3 regions of the Aeromonas enterica genome follow, and region 1 is predicted to be linked to each of the others. Evidence: predicted binding sites of a transcription regulator. Region 1 holds the regulator's gene; each other region holds the start of a gene.

Region 1 (7,114 bases):
CAACACAGCCACCCCAGCGTCAGACCCCGCCCCGCCATCAGTGCTCCCATGGCGGCCCACAAAGCGGCCACACCCCAACCCTGACAAAGCCACCAGATGGGGAAGAAGCCACACAGTACCGCCACCAGCATACTGTTGCGCATCTCGCGGGCCCGGGTCGCGCCGATGAAAACCCCATCCAGCAGGAAGCACCAGACCGCCAGCAACGGCATGACGATCAGCCAGGGCAGCTGGCGATTCGCCTCGGCGATCACCGCCGGAATGTCGGTGATATGGGCGATGAGCCGACTGCCGCCCGCCGCAAACAGCAGGCAGAACCCGATCGCGATGAGCAGCGCCCACCCCAGGTTCAACACTATGGCCTCGCGTAGCCCCTGCCGATCCCGCCGACCTATGGCACGGCCCACCATGGCCTCCACCGCATAGGCAAAGCCATCCAGCCCGTAGGAGATGAGCATCAGGAAGTTGAGCAACACCGCATTGGCGGCCACTGCCACGTCTCCCAGTCGCGCCCCTTGCAACGTCATGAAGGCGAAACAGAGTTGCAGGCAAAGGGAGCGGATGAAGATGTCCCGGTTCAGACTGAGCAATCTCAGCAAGGCCGGCCACTGACGCCAGCGCTGCCAGGCCCCCTGCCATACCTCGGGTGAAAGCCGGCGCAGATAGCGGTTCACCAGCCAGAGCCCAACGCCCAGGGCACTGTAATCTGCCAGTAGCGAAGCGGCGGCGACCCCCTTCACCTGCCAGCCCAGCCCCAGCACGAACCAGGTATCCAGCACCATATTGACCAGGTTGGTGAAGATCAGCAGCAGCATGGGACTGCGGGCATCCTGCATGCCCAGCAGCCAACCCATGATCACCAGATTGCAGAGCGCCGCCGGGGCGCTCCAGATCCGTACCGATACATATTCGCCAGCATAACCCTGCACCTCGGCGGAGCCGCCACTGAGAGCAATGAGCGAGGGCAGAAAGGGCAGCAACAGCAGCAACAGGGCCAGCCCCAGCCCCACGGCAAGGCCAAGCGCACGCGCCAGGGTGTCGAGCTGGCCGTGCGGGCTGCCGGCTCCATGAGCCTGGGCAGTCAATCCGGTGGTGGACATGCGCAGGAAACCCAGCAGCCAGAAGATAAGATTGATGAGGGTCGCCCCAACCGAGACGCCACCGAGAAACCAGGCCTGGCCGAGATGACCGATCACCCAGGTGTCCACCAGCCCCAGCAGGGGGGTGGTGATATTGGAGAACACCATGGGCAGAGCGAGTGCAAACACGGCGCTATGGCGCCGGCCGTCTTTCAACCAGGGCGGGATCACCATGGCAACAGACACGTGACCCGCATCACGCGCCGCCTTCCAGCTGCACAATTTTGGCGAAATCGGACACCAGGGTCGCCATGACTACGCGTGGTACCTGTCCCTGGCTCACCTGGGGGCGGAATACAGCCTCCAGCTTGCCGTCCGGGTTGATCAGCACGATGGAAGCTGAGTGATCGATCAGATACTCCTTTTTACCCTGATCGGCGATGGAGTAGATAAGACCAAGATTGCGCACAAACGGGAACAGCTTGTCATGGGGGCCGGTTGCCGCCTTGAACTCGGGATTGAAAAAGGCGGTATAAGTCTTGAGGCGGGCTGCGTCATCCCGCTGTGGATCCGCCGAAATGAATACGACTTGGCTGCTGGGCGCGATCGTCTTCAGCGCCGGATAGACAGAGCGCAGATCTGCCAGCGTGGTCGGGCAGATATCCGGGCAGAAGGTATAGCCAACAAACAAGAAGGTCCAGTGTCCCACCAGACTGGCAGGCACAAAGGGCTGACCATCCTCGTCGGTGAAGGCAAACGGATTGATGTCCCGCCCCGCCGGGTAGTAGTCAGCACGCTCGGGTAGAGAAGGCTGGTTCCAGTAGAATGCGGCCATCATGCCCCCGACCAGCAACAGGAACAGCAGGGGATAACGTGGTTTAACCATAAAAACAGACCCTTTCACTTCGACATGCCCGCAGATCGGGCCCGAATAGACGAGCCATTGTAACCTAGACACTCCCGGACCTGACTATCCCATGTGCCAGACGCCGGTTCGGCATCCGACATCGGTCAGAAGATGACGCAGTGGGCAGATCACCAGCAGACGACGCCACAAAACAGCAGCCCCACCGTCAGGGTGGGGCTGTCAGCAGCACGCGATGATATCAGGGTTGCAGCCTGCGTCGCTCATGGGAACGGCGAGCCAGTGTGTGTAGCGGTATGACGGGGGCCGTCCAGCAAGTCTCCGCCGGCCCCCTGTCATGATGACTGTGAAACAGACGGACCAGGCGAACTATCTTGTCCTTGGGACAACCCAGCCAGATGGTCCAGCAGGCGCCCTTGTGATGCACCCAGAGCGCGTAAAAACGGGTCATCCGGTTACCCTTGATGAAACGTGTGATGGAAGAAACGGGCGATGCCAGACCCGGATCCCATGGCGAGCTTGAAGCCATACCTGTCCTCCTTGACCAAGAGGTCACGCCGACCTGCATCGTCCACCACCGCCAGGGCGATCAAACCGATGACTGCCGCGAGTCGACTGCGCGAGTGTGCCTTACATTACCCGGCCGGTTGTTGCCGTCGGCGCCATGCTGACCACTCTCCCTTCTTATCCCGCGATATCGCCCCTCTCGGTGGTGAGTCGGCCAAACGCCATTGCTGGCCAGCGCACGTGAGGCTGTTGTCATGGATCCCAGCTGCCCTTGGGTGCCTTTCCCACCTGCGAAGGGGGAAAGCGCCTTGTCGAGCATCCGCGGGCAGTACAGCAAGTCCACTGCCTTACCAAATGATATATCTGAAATGAGTCACCTGCGGCCGTTCATCGCAGACAAAATGGCGGGTATCAGGATCTGATTGAAATCATGGGAAAAGGAATGCAGAAACGACACGGCCTCCCGCAGGAGGCCGTGTCGTGGTGAAGATGATTACATCCAGTCGGCGTTGCGGATCACGCCGACGGCCAGGCCCTCTATGGTGAGCTGCTGGCTGGAGAGATCCACCGCTATGGGCTCCAGATCTTCGTTTTCCGGCAGCAGCCACACCTGGCTGCCCTTGCGCTGGAAGCGCTTGACGGTGACATCCTCATCGAGGCGCGCTACCACCACCTGACCGTTGCGCACCTCCTGAGTCTTGTGTACCGCCAGCAGATCGCCATCCAGGATGCCGATGTTCTTCATGCTCATGCCCTGCACCCGCAGCAAAAAATCCGCCCGGGGGTGGAACAGAGCGGGATCTACCTGGTAGTGGCTCTCGATATGCTCCTGCGCCAGGATAGGTTCACCGGCCGCGACTTTGCCGATCAGGGGCAGACCGCTCTCTTCCAGCACCTCTTCCTCTTCGATCAACAGACGGATGCCGCGGGAGGTCCCTGGCATGATCTCGATGACCCCTTTCTTGGCCAGGGCCTTCAAATGTTCCTCGGCCGCATTGGCCGACTTGAAACCAAGCTTCTGGGCAATCTCGGCACGAGTCGGCGGCATACCGGTCTCGCTCATGTTCACCTTGATCAGCTCCAGCACTTCGGCCTGGCGGGGGGTAAGAGGTTTCATAGTATTGGCACCTGTCTTTTTATACAGCACACTGGCAGTATATACAGTGCTGTGGTCAAGGCAAGGCGCAGCTGACATTTGTCATTGCCCGGCGCTCATTTGCCGTTGTTTTGATCCGGCGCACTCGACTCATCGTACCTCTCGGCGACAAGCCGCCGGTGATTTGCTATGCTCACGCCGCATTTTTTCGGAGAGCAGACGCACATGTCCCTTGGACAGAAGATTTCCAGAGCCATCTTGCAATGGCCGGTCAGTGGCTTGGTCAATCACAAAAGCCTGCCGGAAAATCCCATCACCGAGCTCAAGCTGGATCCGGCAAGACCCATCGTCTACGCCCTGAAAACCAGCTCGATCACCGATCTGATGACACTGCAGCAGTGCTGCGAGGATCTCGGCCTGCCCGGCCCCTTCACGCCGCTGGAGCTGAACGGCCAGTTGCTGCCGCGCTATGTCTGTCTGGACCGTCCGCCTCCCCTGTTTGGCAAGCGCAGCAAACCGCTGCCCTTCCTGCAGGAGTTCCACCAGCTGCTGGATCTGCACAAGCAGGATCTGGCGCTGGACATCCAGGTGGTGCCCGTCACTCTGTTCTGGGGCCGCGCGCCCGGCCGGGAAGGCGAGGAAGCCTCCGGCTGGAACATCATCAGCAGCCTGGCACCGAACCGCCTCAAGAAGGCACTGATCGTAATCCTCAAGGGTCGCGAGAATCTGGTGCGCTTCTCCCCGCCGCTCTCCCTGCGTCACATGGCTGACAAGCACGGCACCGACGAGGCTATCGCCCACAAGCTGGCGCGGGTGGCACGCACCCACTTCAGCCGCCAGCAGCTGGCGGCCACCGGCCCGAAACTGCCAAACCGCAACCTGCTGTTCAGGCAGTTGCTCGATTCGAACGTAATCCAGCAGGCGATCGAGGAAGAGGCGCAGCGCGACGGCATCAGCCTGGAAAAGGCGCAGAAACGCGCCCACGGCTACATGGACGAGATCGCCTCCGACTTCTCCTACCGGTTGATCCGTCTTGGCGAGAGCTTCCTCGGCTGGCTATGGAACAAGCTCTACCGCGGCCTGTCGGTCAACGGCGCCGAGAAGGTGCGCCAGCTGGCACAGGAAGGGCACGAGATCGTCTATGTGCCCTGCCATCGCAGCCACATGGACTACCTGCTGCTCTCCTACGTCATCTACCACCAGGGGATGGTGCCGCCCCACATAGCGGCGGGCATCAACCTCAACTTCTGGCCGGCGGGCCCGCTCTTTCGTCACGGCGGCGCCTTCTTCATCCGCCGCACTTTCAAGGGCAACCCGCTCTACAGCACCGTCTTTCGCGAATACCTGAACCTGCTGTTTGCCAAGGGCTATTCGGTGGAGTTCTTCACCGAAGGGGGCCGCTCCCGTACCGGCCGCCTGCTACCACCCAAGACCGGCATGCTGGCCATGACACTGCAGGCCATGATGCGCGGGCTGGACAGACCGGTTACCCTGGTGCCCGTCTATCTGGGCTACGAACACGTGATGGAGGTGAATACCTACCACAACGAGCTCAAGGGCAGCCGCAAGGAGAAGGAGAGCTTCCTGCAGGTGCTCGGCATACTGCGCAAGCTGCGCAACTATGGCCGGGGCTTCGTCAACTTCGGCGAGCCGCTGACCCTCAACAGCTACCTCAATGAGCATGTGCCGGCGTGGAAGGCCGACATAGGTCAGGAGGATCGCCCAGAGTGGATGGCGCCCACCGTCAACCAGCTGGCCGAGCTGCTGATGACCCGCATCAACGATGCCGCCGCCGTCAATGGCCTGACCCTGAGCTCTCTGGCACTGCTGGCCGCCGAGCGCCACGCCCTAACCCGCGACGAACTGCAGGCCCAGATCAACACCTATCTGGATCTGCTCAAGCAGGTGCCCTACAGCCCGCAGAGCACCATCCCGGACGAGGATGCCAAAACTCTGCTGGATCAGGCGATGGAGCTCAACAAGTTCGAGGTGAGCGAGGACAAGCTGGGCCAGATCATCAGCCTGGACCGTTATCAGGCGATCCTGCTGACCTACTACCGCAACAACATACTCCATCTGTTCGCCCTGCCCTCTCTGGTGGCGGCGCTGATCGAGCGTTGCGAGGGGATCTCACGCAGCGAGATAGTCGCCCGTTGCGTCGACATCTACCCGCTGCTCAAGACGGAGCTGTTCCTGCGCTACGAAGAGGACGAGCTGCCGGAGCTGGTCGATGCTCTGCTGGCCGAACTGCAACGTCAGCAGCTGATCGAGGCCCGCGACGGTGGCTACTGGGTCAATCCGGGCAACCAGATGCGCCTGCTGCTGCTGGCCGAGAGCATTCAGGAGACGCTGCAGCGCTACGCCATCGTGCTGACCCGGGTGCTGGCCCAGCCCCATATCGAGGCGGAGCAGCTGGAGGCGGACGGCCTGATGATGGCGGAGCGCCTCGGCACCCTGCACGGCATCAATGCCCCCGAATTCTTCGACCAGAAGCTGTTCAGCACCCTGATCCACACCCTGCGCAAGGAGGGTTACCTCTCTCCCGAGTGCAAACCGGATCTGGGCCGCTTCCAGGCGCTGGCCGACAACATAGTGCCGCTGCTGAGCAACAAGATCCGCCGCACCATACAAGCGGGCAACCGGCTCTGACCCTGGGAAGAGCCAAACACAGAGCAATAAAAAGGCCGCAGCATGCGGCCTTTTTCATGGCAGCAGGGTTTCCCCTGCCTCTCGAATAGTGAGCGTCCCGGGCGGCCCGTGTCAGCGCGGCTGGCTCACAGGTAGTTGAGCGCGACCCCAGCAAACACCAGCGCCCCCACATAGTTGTTGTTGAGGAAGGCCTGGAAGCAGGCCTCCCGCTGCCGCTCCCGGATCAGCCGCTGCTGGTAGACAAACAGCGCCGCTGCCGCCAGCAGCGACCAGTAGTAGCTGGAGCCCAGCCCGCTCAGTTGACCCACCGCCAGCAGGATCAGCAGGGTGGCCAGTTGCAGCGCGCCGATGATCCGCTTGTCATGGCGACCGAACAGGATGGCACTGGACTTGAGGCCGAGCCTGAGGTCATCGTCCCTGTCTACCATGGCGTACTGGGTGTCATAGGCGATGGTCCACAGCAGGTTGGCGAGAAACACCAGCCAGGCCACCAGTGGCAAGGCGTTGGCCTGGGCCGCATAGGCCATGGGAATTGACCAGGAGAAGGCCATGCCGAGCACCAGCTGCGGGATCGGAATGTAGCGCTTCATGAAGGGGTAGCAGACCGCCAGCAGCAGGGCCGCGAACGACAGGCCTATGGTGAGCGGATTCATGGTCAGCACCAGGGCGAACGAGATGAGCGCCAGCACGGCGAACAGCATCAGCACCTCCCGAGGCTTGACCTTGCCCATGGGTAGCGGTCGGCCGGCGGTACGCTTCACGTGACCGTCGAAGTTGCGATCCGCATAGTCGTTGATGACACAACCGGCGGAGCGCATCAGAAACACTCCCACCACGAACACCAGCAGGGTCCAGAGATCCGGCAGGCCATCGGCCGCCAGCCAGAGCGCCCACAGGGTCGGCCACAGCAGCAGCAGG
Region 2 (7,114 bases), on a different contig from region 1:
AATATGGGTTGAGGTCATAAGCAGTTCTCCTTGGCATGGCGCGGGGCACCGGGGACAAATTGTCTGTCTCCTACCACTGTGTTCCCGCTATGTGTCGCATAGAACAAACCGGTTTCGCGCGTCTGGCGTCACTCTTTGTCGGTGATGCATCGCAAAGCCATGTTCGTTCACATCATCATAACAGACTGAGTTGAATGGAAAATGAAGGGAACCCCGCTTTTTGGCGGTTCATTGGTCTGTTGGCAGTGAAAATCATGGCAGGGCAGCATGTTTACGCTGTGGATGGGGGCCAACACCCAGGATCCTGTGGTTTGGCATCGATGAGATCGCGAGCGAGTGCGGCTTGGGGCGTGCGGGAGGCGGTAGGAATACTGGGTGACGAAGAGAGGGGAGGCAGGGAGCCAGCCGTGGGCCGGCTCCCTCTCTTTTGAACTCAAGCCGGGTCTGAGGAGAGATACTGGGTCAGCCAGGGCAGCCCCTCTTTCTTGCGGCTGACGGCACCAGCCAGATGGGTCGGCTGCTCGGGCAGTATGCCATTGCTGGCGAAGTAGAGCAGGCTGCCACCCTTGGCCAGATCAGTCAGCATCAGCACATAGGCATCCAGCTCATCTTGCGCCAGCCGGTCTTGCATGGCCTGCGCCAGCTCGGCCTGGCGGGTGTGGATCTGCGCCGGATCCATCACGCAGATCTGGCTGACATAGAGCTTGTAGCCACCGATCAGGTACGCCTTCTCATCGGCGACGAGCAGTTCGGTCAGAGGGGCGTCACCGAGCTGGGTACGCCGCTCCAGCAGCGTCTGGGCGAAGGGCTCCAGCGCCAGATCGGCCAGGGGCAGCAGTGCGTGGACGGCGGCGCGGTCACGATCCGTGGTGGTCGGCGAGGTGAGGCTGAAGGTATCGCTGATGATGGCCCCCAGCAGCAGGCGAGCCTGGATGCGGGAGAGGGTGTCATAGCCCATCAGTTCCAGCAGGACGGTGGCGCTGCACCCCACGGCCCGGATCCAGGCATCGAGCGGGCCCCGGGTGATGAGTGTGCCTATCCTGTGGTGATCGATCAGCCCCTGCACGTCGGCCTCGGCCAGCCCCTCTGGCCCCTGCTCCAGTTCGCTGAAATCCACCAGAAACACAGGTTTGTTGGCCACGCTGCCCAGCAGCAGGGGCGGGGCATCGACCCCGGCGGTTTCCAGAATGAAGCGGGTTTCGGCAATGGGTTCACCCAGAGCATAGGCCTGGGCCGGTCGGCCTTGGCGATTGAGCCAGTCGGCGGCGACCAGGGCGGTACAGATGCTGTCGCTATCGGGGTTCTTGTGGCCAAACACATGGAGCATAAAGACATTCCTGACGTTGGAGGCTCGCCTGGCCGAGCTCGCGATGACGCAGGTCGGGCAGGGGCGCGGATAAGATGGCTAAACGAAGTGAGGGCTTGTCCCCCCAGTCTGGTTTCACTCTATGCACCTGTGCTACTTCTGGCAACCAGGCTGATCCGATCGCCCCTTGCTGCCCTCAGCAGTGTGGGTGGGCGGATCAGACTCAGAACGAGCACCTTGTTGCAGACCCAGACCCAGACCCAGACCCAGACCCAGACCCGGGAACTGGGCTGCAGCTCAGGTGTTGTCCTGTCCACCACTGGCGCCAGTGTCAGAGTTGGCTCAGAGAGGCTTCGCTGATGTTGGCTGGCCAGAGGAGAGGGCGGTGGGAGAAGAAAAGGTCAGGAGGCAATGAGGGGGAGCAATAAAAAAGGAGAGCCCAACCCCGCGGGTCTGACTCTCCCTTTTGCTGCCTGCCTGGACATGCTTGCTCAGGAGGCAAGCAGCTCGCGGGCGTTGGCCAGGGTATTGTCCGTGATGTGGTCGCCGCCCAGCAGACGAGCCAGCTCCTTGAGGCGGTCTCCCTGATCCAGCGCCTGCATCTGGGTTTCGGTGGTCTTGCCGTCCGTGTGCTTGCTCACCACCATGTGCTGGTGTCCCTTGCCTGCCACCTGCGGCAGGTGAGTCACCACCATCACCTGAGTGGATTCACCAAGCTGGCGTAGCAGACGACCCACCACGGCGGCGGTGGGGCCGCTGATCCCCACATCTACTTCATCGAAAATCAGGGTCGGAGTCGAGACCTTGCGGGCGCTGATCACCACGATGGCGAGGCTGATCCGCGACAGTTCACCCCCCGAGGCCACCTTGCCGAGCGGCTGGATCGGTTGCCCCGGGTTGGTGGTGACCATGAATTCCACCCGATCGATACCGAGCGGTGACAGACTGCTCTGGGCATCCGGCCGCACCTCGATGGCGAAGCGCCCATCGGGCATCGCCAGCTCGTGCATGCTGGCGGTCACCTTGGTACCGAGCTCCTGGGCGTAACGCTGGCGGCTCTGACTCAGGGCCTCGGCGGCCTGCACGAAGGCGAGGCGGGCCTCGGCCAGTTCATCTTCCATGCCCTCGAGGCGCTCTTCATCGGAATTGAGGCGGGCAAGATCACTGGCCAGATCCTGATGATGCAGGGCCAGCTCGGCCGGTTTGACATGGTGCTTGCGGGCCAGATTAATGGCTTTGGAGAGACGGGCTTCCAGCTCGTTGAAGCGTTCGGGATCCAGTTCAAGCCGATCCAGATAGCTGCGCAGCTCGCTGTGGCTCTCCTGCACGCCTATCATCGCCTCGTTCAACATCTCCAGCACAGGGGTGAGCCGGCTGTCCATGCCCACCAGACCCTCGGCCTTGTCGACGGCGACTTGCAACAAGCCGGCGATGGTGGTCTCTTCGTTGTCATAGAGCAGATCGAGACAGGCGCCGCACTCCTGCATCAGCTCGGTGCCGTTGGCCAGGCGCTGGTGTTCCTCTTCGATCGCCTCGAACTCTCCTGGTTGCAGGGCAAATTCGTCCAGCTCCTGCACCTGATATTCGATGAGCTGACGGCGGGCCTCCCGCTGTTGTTGTTCTGCCTTGAGGCGATTGAGCTCGTTTTGCAGTTGGCGCCACAGCTGATAGTGCTGGCGCACTTCTTCCAACAGCAGGTGATGGCCGGCATAGCCATCCAGCAAGCTGAGCTGGTAGTCGGGTTTGAGCAGGAGCTGGTGGGCGTGCTGGCCGTGGACGTTGACCAGCAGTTGACCCAGGTTCTTGAGCTGGGTGAGCGGGACGGGCACACCGTTGATGTAGCTGCGGGAGCGCCCTTCGGCGGAGAGTACCCGCCGCACTATGCATTCGCCTTCGTTGTCCAGTTCGTTGGCTGCGAGCCAGGCGCGGGCTGCCGGGTTGCCGTCCAGCAGGAAACGGGCGCTGACCTCTGTCTTGTCGCTATCGGGGCGCACCATGCTGGCCTCGGCCCGCTCGCCGAGGCAGAGGCCGAGCGCATCTATGGCGATGGATTTACCGGCCCCTGTCTCACCCGTGATGCAGGTCATGCCGGGTTGCAGATCGAGTTCGAGAAACTTGACGATAGCGAAGTTGTTGACGGTCAGCTGGGTCAGCATGGTCTCATCCTGTATGGGCCAACATTACTGTGTATGCATCCAGTATATACTGGTTTTACATACAGTAAAGAGTCGGCCCGCAACAGGATGGACAAGAGAGTTGAAAAGCGGCTTAGAACAGCTTGCTGCCCCAGCCGAGCTTGTTGCGCAGCACGTGGAAGTAGCTGTAGTCGAGCGGGTGTACCAGATGCAGCTTGTGGCTGCTTTTCTTGATGAGGATCTCATCCCCCGGATGCACCGCCAGGGTGACCTGACCGTCGCAGCTCACCTGCATGGCGTCATCCTGGTTGTCCGGCGAGACCAGCAGGCGCACCTCGCTGTCGGCGTCCAGCACGATGGGGCGGCTGCTGAGGGTGTGCGGAAACATGGGCACCAGCGTGATGGCGTTGAGCTTGGGGGTGAGGATGGCGCCGCCCGCCGACAGGGAATAGGCGGTGGAGCCGGTCGGGGTGGCGACTATGATGCCGTCCGAGCGCTGGCTGTACATGAAGCTGCCATCGATATAGACCTCGAACTCGATCATGTGGGCTATCTTGCCCGGGTGCAGCACGGCTTCGTTCACCGCCAGGTTGCTCGACTTGCGCTCCCCGTGACGATAGACCGCCGCCTCTAGCAGGAAGCGGTGTTCACTCTTGTAGTGGCCGGAGAGCACCTGTTCCAGCGGCAGCAGGTAATCCTGCGGCGACAGGTCGGTCAAAAAGCCGAGATTGCCCCGGTTCACGCCGATCACCGCCACATCGAACCGTGACAGCACCCGGGCCGCCCCCAGCATGTTGCCGTCCCCGCCGACGACGATGGCCAGATCCGCCAGCTCACCGAGCTGGACCAGATCCATCACGTTCTCGTCCATGATGCCGAGGGTGTGGGCCACCCGGCTCTCCACCAGCACCCGAAAACCTCGGGTAGTGAGATATTGATGCAAGCCGGTCAGGGTCTGGTTGGCCCCTTCGTGGTGGGGTTTGCCAATCAGGGCAATGGTTTTGAACGGAGAATCCATATGCTGTCGGGTCTGGGATGAGTATTGGGGGAGTATACCGCGCTTTGCGGGGGATTTGTCTGCCGCCAGCGTCTCCTGGTGGGCATACCGCCATCAAAAGTGGCAATTTGGCCATTGGCGCGGCTCATTGGCGACGATAGCGCCCTTTTCCCCTTGAAAGCCGGGGCTGCGTCCCCATAATAGCGCCATTACAGGGTCTGTTACCGACTTGTCGCGCACCGAACGTCAACAGACCCTAACAAGCAACCCTGAAATTGGAGATGTCATGAACCACGAAGAACAAAAGGTTGAAGCGATGGAGCAAGTGGAAGTCCAGCCAGTCGAGCCGACCGATGTAGACAGTGAAGTGACAGCCGAGCAGGCCCGCATTGCCGAGCTGGAGGCCCAACTGGACGCCGCCCTGCAGGCGTCCAATGAAGAACGCGAGCGTGCCATTCGTGCCGTCGCCGAGATGGAAAACCTGCGTCGCCGTGCCGCCCAGGACGTGGAGAAGGCCCACAAGTTTGCGCTGGAGAAATTCGCCGCCGAACTGCTGCCGGTACTGGACAACCTGGAGCGCGCCATCGAGCTGGCGGACAAAGAGAACGATGCCCTCAAGCCGATGATCGAAGGGGTCGAGCTGACCCTCAAATCGATGCAGAGCTCGGTGGGCAAGTTTGGTCTGAATCCGCTGGATCCGCTCAACCAGCCGTTCGATCCCAATGCCCATCAGGCGATGAGCATGATCGAGAATGGCGAGCTGGCACCGAACACCGTCATCGCCGTGATGCAAAAGGGCTACGAGCTCAACGGTCGGGTGATCCGTCCGGCCATGGTGATGGTCTCCAAGGCGCCGGCCTGAGTCATATCGCTGTGCTGAGCCCGCCGCTCGGCGGGCTTTTTATTGGTAGCGGCGCCATGATGCGTATTTTATGGTGCCATTTGGCAAGCATTCACCCGTAAACAGGGCAAGAATGCGCGGTTTTTTGAGGGCGGGGCTTGAAGCGTCAACTTGAGACCCCATATAGGTTGCAAGGTCGCGGCGGCACAAAAAATTTGATGCCGGGAGCTTGAAAGCCACACTGGCTGCCCCCACCTAGCCGTTAACGCATTAAGGCGAGTTCCTCGCCAGTTTATTCAAAGTATTTGGAGATTCGTCAAATGGGTAAAATCATCGGTATTGACCTGGGTACTACCAACTCCTGCGTCGCTATTCTGGATGGCGACACCGCTCGCGTGATCGAGAACGCAGAAGGCGATCGTACTACTCCGTCCATCATTGCCTATGCCGATGATGGCGAGATCCTGGTTGGTCAGCCGGCCAAGCGTCAGGCCATCACCAACCCGAAGAACACCCTGTTCGCCATCAAGCGTCTGATCGGTCGCCGTTTCGAAGATGAAGAAGTGCAGCGTGACCTGAAGATCATGCCGTACGCCATCGCCAAGGCTGACAACGGTGACGCCTGGGTTGAAGTGAAGGGCAAGAAAATGGCACCGCCGCAGATCTCTGCCGAAGTGCTGAAGAAGATGAAGAAGACCGCCGAGGATTATCTGGGCGAGCCGGTAACCGAAGCGGTTATCACAGTGCCGGCCTACTTCAACGATGCCCAGCGTCAGGCTACCAAGGATGCCGGTCGCATCGCGGGTCTGGATGTAAAACGCATCATCAACGAACCGACTGCCGCGGCTTTCGCTTACGGCGTGAACAAGGTCAAGGGCGAGCGCAAGGTTGCCGTATATGACTTGGGTGGCGGTACTTTCGATATCTCCATCATCGAGATCGACGAAGTCGAAGGGGAAACCACCTTCGAAGTACTGGCGACCAACGGTAACACCCACCTGGGTGGTGAAGACTTCGACAACCGTGTCATCAACTATCTGGTAGACGAGTTCAAGCGTGAGCAGGGCATTGACCTGCGCAACGACCAGCTGGCCCTGCAGCGTCTGAAAGATGCCGCCGAGAAAGCCAAGATCGAGCTCTCTTCTGCCCAGCAGACCGACGTGAACCTGCCGTACATCACTGCAGATGCCACCGGTCCGAAGCACATGAACATCAAGGTGACCCGCGCCAAGCTGGAATCCCTGGTGGAAGATATGGTGAAAGACTCGCTCGAACCTGTCCGTACCGCCCTGAAAGACTCCGGTCTGGCGGTTGGCGAGATCGACGACGTGATCCTGGTGGGTGGTCAGACCCGCATGCCGATGGTGCAGAAGACTGTTGCCGAGTTCTTTGGCAAAGAGCCGCGCAAAGACGTCAACCCGGACGAAGCAGTGGCCATGGGTGCTGCCATCCAGGGTGCCGTATTGTCCGGTGACAAGACAGACGTACTGCTGCTGGACGTGACCCCGCTCTCCCTGGGTATTGAAACCATGGGCAGCGTGATGACGGCGTTGATCGAGAAGAACACCACCATCCCGACCAAGAAGTCCCAGGTGTTCTCTACTGCCGAAGACAACCAGTCTGCCGTGACCATTCACGTGCTGCAGGGTGAGCGCAAGCGCGCCAGCGACAACAAGTCTCTGGGCCAGTTCAATCTGGAAGGCATCCGTCCGGCTCAGCGCGGCCTGCCGCAGATCGAAGTGACCTTCGACATCGATGCCAACGGTATCCTGCACGTCTCTGCCAAAGACAAGGAGACCAACAAGGAGCAGAAGATCACCATCCAGGCTTCCTCC
Region 3 (7,114 bases), on a different contig from region 1:
GCTCGCGCAATGCAGCCCGCAAACTACGTTGATTCAGAAAGACTTTAATAAATTCATTCATCATTTTACCCTAGAAGCTTATTTATTGGATGAGTCAATCGACGCGCACGTTAGCCATTTGCACCAAGAAAAAGCGTACTCGAATCACTCCTTATCAGAAGTTAACTCTTCAAACCGTTGTTTGGCCTTTAATAGGCTCACAGGAGATAGCGCCTTTTCGATGGCTTGTTTATATGCTACTACTAACTCACGCTCATTTCCAGACGACATTTCAGCCATTGAAAAGTAAACGTAAGCTTCTGCCAAATTTACAGGACGCCCATAGCCAAATGCAAAAGCAAACGCTCTAATAAAATTAGCTTCAGGATTGTTTTTCGACTGTTTGCTAAAGCAAGCATCAACAGATTGCGCGTTGCCAACGTCTACATCTTGACATCTTAAACCAACCCACAACTCGATCCCTCTCTCTGCATCCTCGTTTTCACATAATGGCATTAAGGCTTTAATATCACCATCGGGATCTGCACCATCCAAACAACGTAACACCTTCAGTTTTCCTTCCGCGTCCTGTGAACCCTGGGCTGCAGCGAGTTTCAAATAATGTTCTGCTTTGTTTCTATCTATCTTCTGTCCTAGACGACCAAATAGATAGACATTGCCTAATGCCTCTTGAGAGTACACGTATCCTTTTTCAGCCGAACGGAGATACCACTTTAGAGCGATCCCATCGTCATGAATGGGTCCGTAATCACTCGAGTATTCGACTCCCAATACATACTGGGCATGCAGGTTACCTTGGGCAGCTGATTTTTCATACCACTTCAGCCCGACCTCACTATCACGCTCAACCTCAATAATCCCTTGAGAAGTCCCTGAATGGATTTGCCCAAGATAGAGCTGAGCATCTGCATTACCGTGTTCGGCCGCAGCAGTGATTAACGAGAGTGCTTCCGGCCCGTTGCGAGTGTCATAACGCCCATCGGCATACAACCTGCCGAGCTCAAACTGCGCGCTGGGGTCTCCCTTTTTCACTGCAGGTTCGAGTAAAGCGATAGCCTCTCGTAATAGGGCGATATCATTCTGTACTTGTCCCTTCTCAATCAGCGCCTTGGCTTTCCCCACGTTCTCATCGGCATGGCCTACACTCAGCCAGGACGCCAGAAATACACCTAAGCAAACCGCCAGCTTCTTATTCATCCCTATGCCCACACGATCAAATAAAGCCTCAATTGTGCCATACCATTGTGTCTATTAAATGATCCATCGGTCCATAAGTGACAGGTTGTGTCATCAGCATGATCATCGAAGCCAAGGCCAGGAGCCAATCGCTCCACGGTGATCTTCTCCATGGGGACCGCTATACTGTATTTATATACAGCACAATAGAGCCCTCATCATGTATGCAGTACCCGATCTCAACGCTCCGGCGTTGGAAATTCCCTTGTTCCTATCCCCTGCGGCATGCGGCTTCCCGTCCCCCGCCCAAGACTATGTCGAACAGGCTATCGATCTGAACCAGCTGTGTGTTGCCCACCCAGCAGCCACCTACTTTGTACGGGCTGCCGGGGATAGCATGGTGGATCACGGGATCCGTGACGGCGACCTGCTGGTCGTGGATCGCAGCCGCAAGGCGTTGCATGGTTGCGTTGTGGTCGCCGCTGTCGATGGCGAGTTCACGGTGAAAAAACTGCAGCTTGTGCCCACGGTAGTGCTGCTGCCGGGCAATCCGGCCTATCTGCCTATCAATTTCTGTGAGGGGCAGGAGTTGGAAATCTTCGGAGTGGTGGTATTTGTTGTACACAAGATGGCGACACCATGAACAAGAGCTGCGCCGTGGCTCTGGTCGATGTGAACAACTTCTATGCCTCCTGCGAGCGCCTGTTTCGCCCAGACCTCAAGGGGGTGCCCATTGTCGTACTCTCCAACAATGACGGCTGTGTGGTAGCCCGATCCGCTGAGGCCAAGAAGCTGGGGATCAAGATGGGTGTGCCCTACTTCCAGATCCGCCAGTTTTTCGAGGCAATGGGCGGTGTCTGGTTCTCCAGCAACTATGCGCTCTACGGTGACATGTCGCAGAGGGTGATGACGATTTTGGAGGGAATGGCGCCAGCGGTGGAGGTCTACAGCATAGACGAGGCTTTTATTGAGCTGAGCGAGAGCTGGGCTGGCGACCTGGTGGAGTATGGCCGCCAAGTTCGCGAGCGGGTGCAACAGTGGACGGGGCTTGTGGTTGGGGTCGGTATTGGCCCTACCAAGACGCTGGCCAAGCTCGCCAACTACGCCGCCAAGAAGTGGCCGGCCACTGGGGGGGTTGTCGATCTGCGTGACGAGGCGCGGCGAGCCCGGCTGATGGCCATCACCCCAGTAGATGAGATATGGGGCATCGGCCGGCGGCTGTCGGCAAAACTCAACGAGCAGGGCATCAAGACTGTTGCCGAGCTGGTTGCAGCAGATCCAAAGGCCCTTCGTCAGAGATATGGGGTTGTGGTAGAGCGAACGGTGCAGGAGTTGCGGGGGATCCCCTGCGCCGAGCTGGAGCAACTGACTCAGGCAAAGCAGCAGATCATCTGCTCACGCTCCTTTGGCGAGCGGATCACCACCATGGGGCCAATGCATCAGGCTCTGGCCGGGTACATGGAGCGGGCCGCCGATAAGCTCAGGGCGGAGGGCATGTGCTGCCGCCATGTGACCCTATTCATCCGCACCAGCCCGTTCAGTGACAAGGCGCCCTACTACGGCAACCAGATCAGCACCAAGTTGGCGGTGCCCACCAATGACACCCGGGCCCTGTTATCTCTGATAGCCCCTCTTCTCTCTCGGATCTGGGTTGAAGACCAGCGCTACCAAAAAGGCGGCGTCATGCTCGCCGACTTCACCCCAGCAGGTATCCAGCAAGGGGATCTATTCATCAACGAGCAACAGGATCCCCGCAGTGATGCTCTCATGCAGGTGATCGACAGGATTAACCAGGGGCGAATGGGGAAGGTTTACTTTGCCGCAAGAGGACGTGACAACAGGGAATGGATGATGAAACGAGAGAAGCTCAGCCCACGCTACACAACAAGCATTAGCGAGCTCCCCGTGGCAAAGGCATTGCCTTAGAAAGGCGAGCCAGCTTCGAACGCAGCACATTTAGCTTGAAAGACTCTGAACCTGGAAGCGGCTCAGGATGAATGGCTATCACCTTGATGAAAACCCGATGAGAGCTTCGCTTACCGGGCTCTCGTTTGCAGTTCCTAGTCTCGGCCACTGTCTCCACATAGCTGAGAGTACGCAGGTAGATCATCACGTCGCCGGCCACAGCGTCCGGCACCCCAAGCAGACTGGTGATTGAATGCAGATCGAAGAAATCGCCATAGAGCATCCCCCATCCGGCGACCTGTAAAGCCATTGGCCTCAGCACACTCTTCTGCATCCTCTCCCCCTTTAACTACAGACTCAATTGCTATAGACCTCCCATCCCAATCCTGCAAGTACCTGGAAGCCATAAATGAGAAAAGATCCATTTAACCCCCATATGGGACACCATAGTTGATAGAACTATCATCTACGAATATACCTTGCTGGCCCCTAAGAACACTGCAGTTCAATCACATAACGAGCACAAGGATGAACCTATGAATACCACCGTGGATAAAACCAAAAATATCGTCACCCGGAATATTTTTGTTTCGCTTTCAACCAGTGAAGGCCAGGTCAACTTCAACGAGATCTTTTCGATCACGGATCCCAACATCGCACCGCAAGCTTTTGCGATGGCCAGAGTATTCCAAGATGCTCTGGTACCAACGGCTGATGGGAAGTCACTCCGGTTTGATGTTCAAAAAGCACTCACCCTGATCAAGGCCCACCCCGAAATGGCAGTGATCAACTTCACCGACCAGACAATAGAGCAGTCCAATGCCGCGGTTACGCTCATGGTGGATAAGGTGCTGGAAATCCTGAACAAGGTACTCGGGGTGGTGCTCGGTGAAGGCCCGAAGGCAAAGCTGGTCGAGTCAGTCTCCAGCGCCTTTACCAACCTGAATGAGCAGAAAGACAGCGCTTGGATCTTCTGGGAGAAGAGCGAAGCGCACAAGACAACCTATCAGTACAACATACTGTTCGGGGTCCAGTCCAAAGAAACCGGCCTGTTCCTGTACGGGCTGCCAATGGGTATGGAGATTAACGTAGATATTGAAAAGGAACGTGTCCTCTTTATTACCCTGAAGGACAAGGAGTCCTACCGCGTCCACCTGCAATCTCTGTCTGTAATCGAGATGATAAAAGCACCAGCCAACTTGAAGCTGGCCGCCAAGGGTGGGAAAGATCCGCACCAAGAGGCACAAGAGTTCTTCACCCAGCACAAAAACAACGAGCCGGTACGTATTAAGTAAGAAGTCCATGCAGCAGGAACGCCCTTCTCAGGAGGGCGTTTTTCATTGGGTCTTTGAACAACAAATATCAGCCTATCCGCATTTCCTTCACTTGCCGGTCCATGACCCTGGCTAGGTCTGACGCCTGGTGGAGTACCTCATCAACCGTTTTCTCCACCGCCTGCCGCATCTGCACGCCGAACCGGCGCGATACCAACTCGGCATCCGGCACCACTCGCCCAGTACCGTGACACTTCGGGCATTCGTCATTGCGCCGCTGGCGCACGCCGGTACCATTGCAGTGCGGGCAGCGCCCCGACCGCAGCATATCGGCCACACAGTGAGCACGGGCAAGGCCCAGTATCCCATTCCGCTCATCCAGCAGGCGCTGGTACTCATGGTTATTGCCAGCCCGGTGCGCACGCTTGGCCTTCTCCATCACCACGGCGGCCCGGCGGCGCTCCTTGTCATAGTGCGGGTGGGACAACACCAGCCGCTCCAACTGCTCTGGCAGCGGGCGACGCAGCAGGATAGCCATAGCCATGCCACCGGCATCGCTGCTGCCCAGGGAGGTACAGAAGTGGACCAGCAGCCCCTGACTTGCTCCCTCATCACTAAGGTGATCGGCCATTAGATACTGCAGGCCAAGGGGATTATCCTTTGCTGCCATCTGCAAGGCACCAATCAGATCATCACGCCCCAGGGCGTTGAAATTGCCAGAGATAGGCTCATGGAGCGCACCTTTCGGTGAAAACAGGCGCAGGGCCATTTCGATCGCATTGGTCATGGGTTGGTCCTCTGGTCTGGGTCTTGATTGAAAGCGGCGAGCAGCCAGGCACGCAGCTTGCCGGATTTGATATGTTCGGGCGCAATCTCCAGCACGGTCCACCCCAGGAGAGCGGCCTCGTTCATTGTGGCCCGGTTCTCTACGAAACCCCTCCCCCGGGTGTGCCGGCCGCCGGAGTGGATCCCGCCGTGGATCTCGAGGGCGGAGAGGTAGATCACGCCGCCCTTCCGATGGTGTTATTGCGCAGTTCGGCCACCTCCCTGGCCACCTGTTCCAGCAATACCTCCTCACTGCCGTGCTCGGCCTGCCAGCTCTTGGGGGCGGCGTGGAAGCCAGTGGGGTAACAGGCACGGTGGTGGCGGGTGCAAAGGGGCAGCACCTGGGTGTGAGCGGCGCGCTGCGCCATCCCGACGCCAGAACGCACATGGTGAATTTCCGCAGGACTTGGCCCCAGGCCTGCATTGCGACAAGCAACACAACCCAGGGAGGCGACGTCAGAAAGATACTGCTTATCAGCCTTGGTCTTGCTCATGCCGCCCTCCCGTATGCCGCCACCCAGTCGAAGCCTCGGCGAGATTCATCCCCGAACCGCACGCCCTTCTGGGCACCGAAGGCTTGGGCCAACTCGATGAGGTCGCGCATCTCGCGCACGGTCATCCTGGAAGTGGACTTACCCAGCACCACGAAGCCGGTACCGTCGATGTTCGGTACCACATCCTGCTGGTACAGTGCCGCGCTGAGAACGTGTTTCCAGTCCTCCTTGGAGAGCTTGCGGCCGTGCCAGTTCACCTGCTCGGCGATGTCGGTGAGACACGCCCAGAGCATTGAGTTTTGGGCGAGAGAACGGGTCATCTCCTTGATTTCGATGACCAGCGGCTTGTCCTGGTCAACCGGCAGGCCAGCGACCAACTGGCAGGCACGGGACCGAATTTCAGGACTGCGGAGGAAATACTTGGGGTAGGAGTTCATGCTGCCTCATCCCCTGTCAGTTCAAGTGAAAGCTGTACTCGAACCTTGAGTTGGGTTTGTTCTAGACCCAGCGCTCGCTTCTCGATGCGTCGCTGGGCCAGGCCTTGCCCATGGAAAGTTCCGTTGGATACGGAGATTGCTTCACGCCGGGTGAAGTCATGAAGGAGCTGCAGCACTTCCTGCTTATTCTGGAGCTGCTCGAGCATCCAGTTGAAAGCCAAGATGTAGAGCTCTTTTAGCTGGGATGCTTTCTTGCCAGTGAAGCCCATCACGAGGAAGACCAGTCCATCTTTGGTGATGTTGTAATACTTCAGAGGCTTACCGTTCTGTAACTTACTGTTTTCAAAGCAGACCTCAAAATTGAGTTCTGCAAATGCCTTACTGCACTCTAGCTTTTCAATCACAGCCAGCACGTTGTCATGGCGCTTCCCAAACAACTTGGCCACTTTACGGGAAGTAGTGAACACCTCCCCTTCCTGGGCACTCACCAGTTTCTGGAACAACGCGACCTGCTCGGGACTGAACTGAAGGATAGACTTACTGTCGTGGATGCTGGCACAGCCGCGTGGGTGTGCTGCAGATAGATCTCGGGTATGTGGTTTGGTCATGGTCTGGGTCCTTTTGGTCATACACAGCCGGGTGGTCTAGGTCCGGCACTGACTATGGTACCCACTATTGATAATTTCTGTCACGTACCAGAAATCATCTGGAATCTATTGGTTCACAAAAGAGAATTAATTATTTTTTTAAAATCTGCAGGTTTTTCAGAAAAGCACGATTCGAGCGTAAACCGTGACAGAGATCAAATCTCTAATAAGCATTGTATTTAACATGGCCGAGCATGAAATGGCGGTTCATAAAATGAAACTGCAAAAATAGCTCTCTTAACAAGCATGGATGTCACTTAATGGCTGTAACACTCAACGAAAAACCAGTGCGTTTACTGATGCACGATATGATCGTTTCCATGGGTTTGAAACCCGGAGCCCCTTTCCTTCGAGAG

What was found. The regulator LexA, encoded in region 1, represses DNA repair genes until DNA is damaged. The targets are predictions, from matches to a motif close to ANCTGTNTNNNNANACAGNT.
Region 2: recN (DNA repair protein RecN) is a predicted target of LexA. The motif match lies at 3,510-3,529, and genes of this name have one in related genera.
Region 3: umuD (translesion error-prone DNA polymerase V autoproteolytic subunit) is a predicted target of LexA. The motif match lies at 1,361-1,380, and genes of this name have one in related genera.

What each region holds. Positions count from the first base shown of each region.
Region 1 covers NZ_JBSTYL010000033.1:11,001-18,114, forward strand. The annotation lists gene ACW5XD_RS21890 (MATE family efflux transporter) at 1-1,313, opposite strand, end outside; gene ACW5XD_RS21895 (SCO family protein) at 1,336-1,965, opposite strand; gene ACW5XD_RS21900 (hypothetical protein) at 2,186-2,473, opposite strand; gene lexA (transcriptional repressor LexA) at 2,945-3,568, opposite strand; gene plsB (glycerol-3-phosphate 1-O-acyltransferase PlsB) at 3,773-6,196, shown strand; gene ubiA (4-hydroxybenzoate octaprenyltransferase) at 6,322-7,114, opposite strand, start outside.
Region 2 covers NZ_JBSTYL010000026.1:482-7,595, forward strand. The annotation lists gene ACW5XD_RS20160 (universal stress protein) at 1-18, opposite strand, end outside; gene ACW5XD_RS20165 (DHH family phosphoesterase) at 434-1,327, opposite strand; gene recN (DNA repair protein RecN) at 1,798-3,462, opposite strand; gene nadK (NAD(+) kinase) at 3,575-4,459, opposite strand; gene grpE (nucleotide exchange factor GrpE) at 4,725-5,300, shown strand; gene dnaK (molecular chaperone DnaK) at 5,600-7,114, shown strand, end outside.
Region 3 covers NZ_JBSTYL010000002.1:154,464-161,577, forward strand. The annotation lists gene ACW5XD_RS02910 (H-NS family histone-like protein) at 1-61, opposite strand, end outside; gene ACW5XD_RS02915 (tetratricopeptide repeat protein) at 145-1,197, opposite strand; gene umuD (translesion error-prone DNA polymerase V autoproteolytic subunit) at 1,397-1,819, shown strand; gene umuC (translesion error-prone DNA polymerase V subunit UmuC) at 1,816-3,102, shown strand; gene ACW5XD_RS02930 (hypothetical protein) at 3,068-3,415, opposite strand; gene ACW5XD_RS02935 (cytolytic delta-endotoxin (insecticidal protein)) at 3,618-4,376, shown strand; gene ACW5XD_RS02940 (TIGR02642 family protein) at 4,444-5,142, opposite strand; gene ACW5XD_RS02945 (Ref family recombination enhancement nuclease) at 5,357-5,674, opposite strand; gene ACW5XD_RS02950 (recombination protein NinB) at 5,671-6,111, opposite strand; gene ACW5XD_RS02955 (Rha family transcriptional regulator) at 6,108-6,719, opposite strand; gene ACW5XD_RS02960 (endonuclease NucS domain-containing protein) at 7,019-7,114, shown strand, end outside.